DNA from 3 places in the Billgrantia desiderata genome. Region 3 is predicted to be linked to each of the others. Evidence: predicted binding sites of a transcription regulator. Region 3 holds the regulator's gene; each other region holds the start of a gene.
What was found. Region 3 encodes LexA, which represses DNA repair genes until DNA is damaged. Its sites were predicted from a motif close to TACTGTNTANNTANACAGTA; they were not measured.
Positions count from the first base shown of each region.

Region 1 (2,264 bases), on a different contig from region 3:
CAGCGAGCCGTCGTCGTAATCGGCACGGAACAGACTGTCCAGTGACAGCAGGGCCGCCAGCAGCGCCGCCACCCACAGCAGGCCGGGCGCAATGGCCGCCAGCAGTGCCGGATCGGGGGAAATGCCGATCGGGAACAGGGTGATGACGAGGGCGAAGAACACCAGCGGATTGAGTACTTCGCTGCGACGGCGCAGCATCAATACCAGGTCCCGCTTGAGCGTTGCCCATACTGCGACAGCGAGGCCGTCGCCAGGTTCCTCGCGCAGCGCTGCGGCCGCCTTGGCGAGCGAGTTCTCAGATGCCGTCATCGGCTCCTCCCCCGCCGAGGCGGATACGACGCAGCTCGGCGCACGGCGTGAGCTCATGGTGCGTGGTAACCAGCACGCAGCCACCGCTGCGGGCGTGTTCCACCAGGCGCCGCTCCAGTGCCGCCACGCCATCGCGATCGATGGCGGTAAAAGGTTCGTCGAGCACCCACAGCGCACGCGGCGTGAGCGTCAGCCGAGCGAGTGCCACGCGTCGCTGCTGTCCGGCGGAGAGCTGTCCGGCCGGCACGTCCTCGAAGCCGACCAGGCCGACCTCCTCCAGCGCCCTGAAGCGTGCCGCCTCGCCCGGCTTCTCGCCGCTGAGCGCCTGATACCAGGCCAGATTCTCCAGCGGCGTCAGTGCTGCCTTCACGCCCGGGGCGTGGCCCAGATAGAGCAGGTTGGCGAGAAAGGACTCGCGGGCCTCGCGCATCGGCCGCTCGCTCCAGAACAGCTCGCCTTCGTAGTCGGCCAGCTGGCCCGAGAGAATCTTGAGCAAGGTGGTCTTGCCGCTGCCGTTCGGCCCCTCTACCCGCACGATCTCGCCCGCACGGATATCCAGGTCCAGATCCCGGAACAGCCAACGGTCGTCACGTTCGCAGGCCAGGCTTTGCGCTTGTAGACGCAGGCTCAACAGCACTCTCCAGGAATGGGTGATTACGCCGGAAATGCTACACGGAAAGGCCTTTTGCCGCTACCGAACGGGGTGCGTCATGGCGCCACCCTTGCCCCAGGTCAAGGCAGCTTCAGGGCGGAGAAACTTGCCAGGAACGTAACGCCTGATATGATTCGAAGTACCTGTACATTTCAACAGGGTCGCACAGAGGGGGAAACGCCAATGCCAACGCCTTCCATGCACTACCTGTATCGACGTCCCAACCTGCCCATCGCCACCTCCTGGGCCAGCGTCGACGCCACCGACCTGGTCGAGGTGCCCCTGCTGGGAGATGTCTCGGCGGGACTGCCCATCGAGGCCTGCCCCAGCGGCGGTGCCATTCGCGCCCCCGCCTGCATGGTGCGGCGCAACACCTACGCCCTGCGCGTACGCGGCGACTCGATGATCGACTGCAACATCTTCGATGGCGACGTGATCATCATCGAGCGTCAGGAGAGCGCCGAAAACGGCGAGACCGCCGTGGTCCTGATCAACCAGCAGGAGGTCACGCTGAAGAAGCTCTACATCGAGAAGAACGGCGTGCGCCTGCAGCCGGCCAACGAAAACATGGCGCCGATCTACCTCAAGAACAGCGACATTCAGGTGCTGGGCATGGTCATGGGCGTGGTACGCCGGCAGGAAGACACCGAGCTGACCCACTGATGCGCTACCCGGTACCCGACCTCGCTCCCGGCGCCTGGCAGGAGAGCGTCATCGAAGTCGAACGCAGCCGCTTCATCGCCTGGCTCTGCCACGCGCCCGACGTGGCAGCCTTCGACGCCCTGCTGGCGGCAGCGAGACGCACCCACCCCAGCGCCAGCCATCACTGCAGTGCCTATATCGCCGGCCCGCCCGGCGAACAGCAGGCCATCGGCTTCTCCGACGACGGCGAGCCCGGCGGCACCGCGGGGCGCCCCATGTTCCAGGTGCTGGAAGGCGCCGGGCTGGGCCAGATAGGCTGCGTGGTGACCCGCTACTTCGGCGGCACCAAGCTCGGCACCGGCGGCCTGGCCCGCGCCTATGCCCAGGCCGTGGCGCGAGGGCTCGAGGCGTTGCCGCGGCGACAAGCGGTGGAACGCACCACGCTGAAACTTGGCGTCGACTTCGCCGGCGAGGCCGAGGCCCGCGCCTGGCTGGAGAGCCATGACGCGCCGGTGGAGCATGCCGAATACGTCAGCGACGGCGTACGTCTCACCGCCGCCTGGCCCAGCGACGTGGCGGTGGACCTGTCACCGCTGGAAGCCCGGCTGCGCGGCAGGCTCCAGCTGCTCGAGGCGACTCAATCCGGCGAGACCACACCACG
Region 1 covers NZ_FNVC01000025.1:37,356-39,619, forward strand. Annotated here, with positions in the region: gene ccmB (heme exporter protein CcmB) at 1-309, opposite strand, end outside; gene ccmA (cytochrome c biogenesis heme-transporting ATPase CcmA) at 296-940, opposite strand; gene C4S71_RS18460 (LexA family protein) at 1,145-1,624, shown strand; gene C4S71_RS18465 (IMPACT family protein) at 1,624-2,264, shown strand, end outside; gene C4S71_RS18470 (GntR family transcriptional regulator) at 2,241-2,264, opposite strand, start outside.
Region 1: the regulator LexA is predicted to act here: its motif matches at 1,103-1,122, upstream of C4S71_RS18460 (LexA family protein).

Region 2 (2,264 bases), on a different contig from region 3:
CGGCGGGGCTTCGTCGCGGGTGGTGAAGAGCGGCTTCCAGCCCGGCTGCAGCAGCTCCTGCCCGCTGGCGCGGAAGCGCTCGCCCAGAATGGTGAATTCCGCCTTCACCTCGCGAGCGATCAGCGGCGGGTAGAACTGGGCCAGCACGTTGCGGGCAATCAGCCGGAACACGTCGGCCTCGGCACGCTCCAGGCGTGCGAGCTCGGCCGGTTTGCCGGTAGGCGCCAGGGCGTGGTGGGCGCCGACCTTCCTGTCGTCCCAGGCCTTGGAGCGCAGCGTGAAATCGGCACCGGCGAGCCAGCCGCGCAGCGTCTCGTCCTGGGCGCAGGCGCCGGTCAAGGTGGCGCGCGCCTGGGCCAGGTGCTCTTCGGGCAGGTAGCGACAGTCCGAACGCGGATAGGTGATCAGCTTGTGGCGCTCGTAGAGCCGCTGGCAGATATCCAGTACCGCCTGGGCGGAGAGCCCGAAACGCCGTGCGGCGTCCACCTGCAGTGCCGAGAGCGAGTAGGGCAGCGGGGCGGCCTGGCGTTTCTGGCGACTCTCGAGCGACGTCAGGCGCCCCTCGGCGCCTGGCAGACGTGCTGCCAGCGCTTCGGCCGGAGCGCGCTCCAGCAGGCGGCCCTGCTCGTCGAGACGCTGCTGCTCGCCGGGCTGCCACCAGGCGCGCAGGCTGCCGTTGGCGACCGCGAGATCGGCCCACAGCACGTAAAAGGGGTAGGGTTTGAAGTCGCGGATCTCGGCATCACGGCGTACCACCAGGCCAAGCACCGGCGTCTGCACGCGCCCCACCGAGAGCACGCCGTCGTGGCCGGCCTGGCGGCCGGTCAGGGTCCAGGCGCGGGTCAGGTTGATGCCGTACAGCCAGTCGGCCCGGGAGCGCGATTCGGCGGCGCGGTAGAGCGGCTGGTAACGGGCGTTGTCCTCCATGCGGGACAAGGCGCGCTGTACCGCAGGCCGATTGAGGTCATTGATCAGCAGGCGTGCCACCGGCCCCTTCCAGCCCAGATATTCGATCACTTCCTGAACCAGCAGCTGGCCTTCGCGGTCCGGATCGCCGGCATGTACCACTTCGCGGGCCTGCTTGAGCAGCTTGCGAATGACGGCAAGCTGGCCCCTGGCCTTGGCGCGTGGCGCCAGCTGCCATAGGGTCGGCAGGATCGGCAGATGGTCCAGCCGCCACTGCTTGTAGGCGCTATCGTAGGCATCGGGCGGCGCCTGTTCCAGCAGATGACCCAGGCACCAGGTGACGACGGTATCGTGACCGCGCAGGGCACCATCCTCGCGCTTGGTGCCGCCCGGCAGAGCGTCGGCGATGGCCCGTGCAAGGCTGGGTTTCTCGGCAATGATCAGACGCATGGGGAGACTCGGCCTCGCAGAGTTCGTTTATGGATATTCTTACAGTATCCGGGCGACAAGGCCAGATCCCGGTGGGCAAAAAGCTGTACAGTACCTGTATGGTAGTGCGGCGGAAACAAGGCCAGGAGAGCATCACATGCGTGAACGAGGAAGGACGAGGCGGCTTTTCGGTCTCGGTGCGCGTACCGGCGGCGCCTTTCTGCGCAGTCGTCTGGGTGGCGAAGCCGACTGGCGCGCCCTGGGCGAGGCGCTGTTCGAAGGTCTCTCCGAGCTCAAGGGGCCGGCCATGAAGCTGGCCCAGATCGTGGCCCAGTGGGACGACCTGCTGCCGCCGGATCTCGCCGAGGAGCTGGCCCGGCTGCAGCGCCAGGCCGAGCCGATGCCCTGGGAGGGCATTCACCGTACCCTGGTGGAGCAGTACGGTGACCTGGAGCATCATTTCCGCGAAGTCGAGACACGGCCTTTTGCCAGTGCGTCGATGGGGCAGGTGCATCGCGCGGTTACCCATGCCGGCGAGACTCTGGTGCTCAAGGTGCAGTATCCGGGCCTGGCCGAGATTCTGGAAGGCGATCTGGCCCAGCTGCGACGCATCATGCGGCTGGGGCGCTGGCTGAAGGTGCCCCAGGTACGTCTGGATGCGCTGTTCGAGGAGCTTGCCGCCAGCCTGCGCGGCGAGCTCGACTACCATGCCGAGGCCAACGCGCTGGCACGCTATCGGCAGCGCTACGCCCATCTCGAGGGATTGCTCATCCCCGAGCCGCTGCCCGAGCTTTCCGGACCGCGGGTGCTGGCCATGCGCTACGTGGCCGGCACGCCGCTGCGCGAGCTGGAGCAGGCCGACGATGCGACCTGCCAACGCGTGGCCGCAACGCTTGCCGATTGGCTCACCGAAGAGCTATTTACCCACG
Region 2 covers NZ_FNVC01000007.1:52,424-54,687, forward strand. Annotated here, with positions in the region: gene C4S71_RS08650 (DNA topoisomerase III) at 1-1,356, opposite strand, end outside; gene C4S71_RS08655 (ABC1 kinase family protein) at 1,493-2,264, shown strand, end outside.
Region 2: the regulator LexA is predicted to act here: its motif matches at 1,384-1,403, upstream of C4S71_RS08650 (DNA topoisomerase III).

Region 3 (2,264 bases):
GGGTGAAGACGCTGCCGTACTCCTCCTGGATGTACCGCCGCAGATGCCCCTGGGCCTGGCTGTAGGCCAACCCCAGCAGCTTCATGAATACCTTGAGGCTATGTTTTTCCGCCGGCACCTCGAGTACGGTACGCGCCATGGTCTCGAGCAGCTCTTCCAACGGGATGACGCCCCCGGCATGTTGCGCCTCGAGTTCATCGAGGGCGTGATGGAAACGCACCGTGAAAGGATCGAGATAGCGGGAGAATACCGCCTGAATCAGCGCCTTCTTGGAGCCGAAGTGATAGTTCACCGCCGCCAGATTGACGCGCGCCTTGCTGGTAATGGTGCGCAGTGAGGTCTCGGCAAAGCCGCGTTCGGCAAAAAGCACCTCGGCGGTATCGAGAATGCGCGTGACGGTATCGGTCTGGGCCATGATCAATTTCCGCTGGAAACGCCTGTTTTAAACATTACAAAAGTCTACGTCATTCGCTGCCTTCACACAATGCATAGCGTTGCCTCAGCGTTTTAAACGGCACTGTGAAACGCTGCCTAATGAACTTCACTTTTACTGGATAGACTTCCATGCTGTATACTTGCACAATAGAGCAAGACAGCCATCGGAGTTCGCCATGAGCCGCCCTCTCACCTCGCGCCAGCAGAACGTGTACGACTTCATCGTCAAGACCATGCAAGAGCTCGGCTACCCCCCCACTCGGGCCGAGATCGCCCGGGCCCTGGGTTTCCGCTCGCCGAATGCCGCCGAAGAGCACCTGCGTGCGCTGGAGCGCAAGGGCGTGATCCGGGTGATACGCGGCACTTCGCGCGGCATACGCCTGCCGGCTCAGGAGAACGATACCGCCGCTCTGGAGCCCAGCAGCGAGGGATTGCCGGTGATCGGTGAGGTCGCCGCCGGCAGCCCGATCCTCGCCGCCGAGCATATCGACCGCTACTGCCCGCTGCCGCCGGACTACTTCACGCCCCGCGCCGACTACCTGCTCAAGGTTCGCGGCCTGTCGATGAAGGATATCGGCATCCTCGAAGGCGACCTGCTGGCGGTCCATCGCACCGAGCGTGTGCGCGACGGCCAGATCGTGGTGGCACGCCTCGAAGACGAGGTGACAGTCAAGCGCTTTCATCGCCAGGGGCACCGCGTCGTGCTGGAAGCGGAGAATCCCGAGTTCGCTCCCATCGAGGTCGACCTGCGCCATCAGGAACTCGAGATCGAGGGGATTGGGGTGGGGGTCATACGCGGCGGCAACGGCCAAGCCTTGGGTTGATCGCTTCCTGAACTCGACCATACGGCGTTGGAGCTCTCCTCGGAATGCTCATTGACTACAACAGTCAACTCCGCTTCCTCGTCGAGCTCCGCCTAGTCTGGTCATCGCTCAGAAAGCGCTCCAGCTGAGCGGAACGACACTGATGAGTCGCAAGATTCTGCATGCCGACTGCGACTGCTTCTATGCCGCAGTGGAGATGCGCGACAACCCGGCGCTGCGTGAGGTGCCGCTGGCCATCGGCGGCAGCGCCGAGGGTCGCGGGGTGATCGCCACCTGCAACTATCCGGCGCGGGCCTATGGCATCCGCTCTGCCATGCCGACTGCCAGGGCTCTGCGCCTGTGCCCCCACCTGACCCTGCTCAAGGGTGACTTCGATCGCTACCGCGAAGCCTCGCAGCAGCTGCTGGCCATCTTCCACGAGCTGACTCCGCTGGTGGAACCGCTCTCGCTGGACGAGGCCTTCCTTGATGTTACCGACGTCACCCGCTTTTCTGGCAGCGCCACCTGGATGGCGCGCTGGTTGAAGGAGGAGTGCTTCAAACGCGTCGGGATCACCGTCTCGGTGGGCGCGGCCCCAGCGAAATTTCTGGCCAAGATCGCCAGCGACTGGGAGAAGCCGGACGGCCTCACCGTCATCGCCCCGGACCAGGTAGACGAGTTCCTGCGCCAGTTGCCCGTGACCAAGCTGCACGGGGTCGGCCCGGCCACGGCCAAGCGTCTCGAGACGCTCGAGATCGTCACCTGCGAAGATCTGCAGCAGGTTCCGCTGGAACGCCTGCTGCAGGAGTTCGGCAAGTTCGGTCGCCGACTGTTCGAACTGTCGCGGGGCATCGACGAGCGGCCGGTGCGTATCGAGCGCGAGCGCAAGTCGGTGAGCGTGGAGACCACCTTTGCCAGCGATCTGCCCGATCTGGCCCAGTGCTACGAACAGTTGATCCCGCTCTGCGAGCGGCTGGAGGCGCGTCTGGCTCGCCACGGCCACCCGCCCGTGTCGGGCGCCTTCGT
Region 3 covers NZ_FNVC01000001.1:65,137-67,400, reverse strand. Annotated here, with positions in the region: gene C4S71_RS00365 (TetR/AcrR family transcriptional regulator) at 1-415, opposite strand, end outside; gene lexA (transcriptional repressor LexA) at 612-1,259, shown strand; gene dinB (DNA polymerase IV) at 1,402-2,264, shown strand, end outside.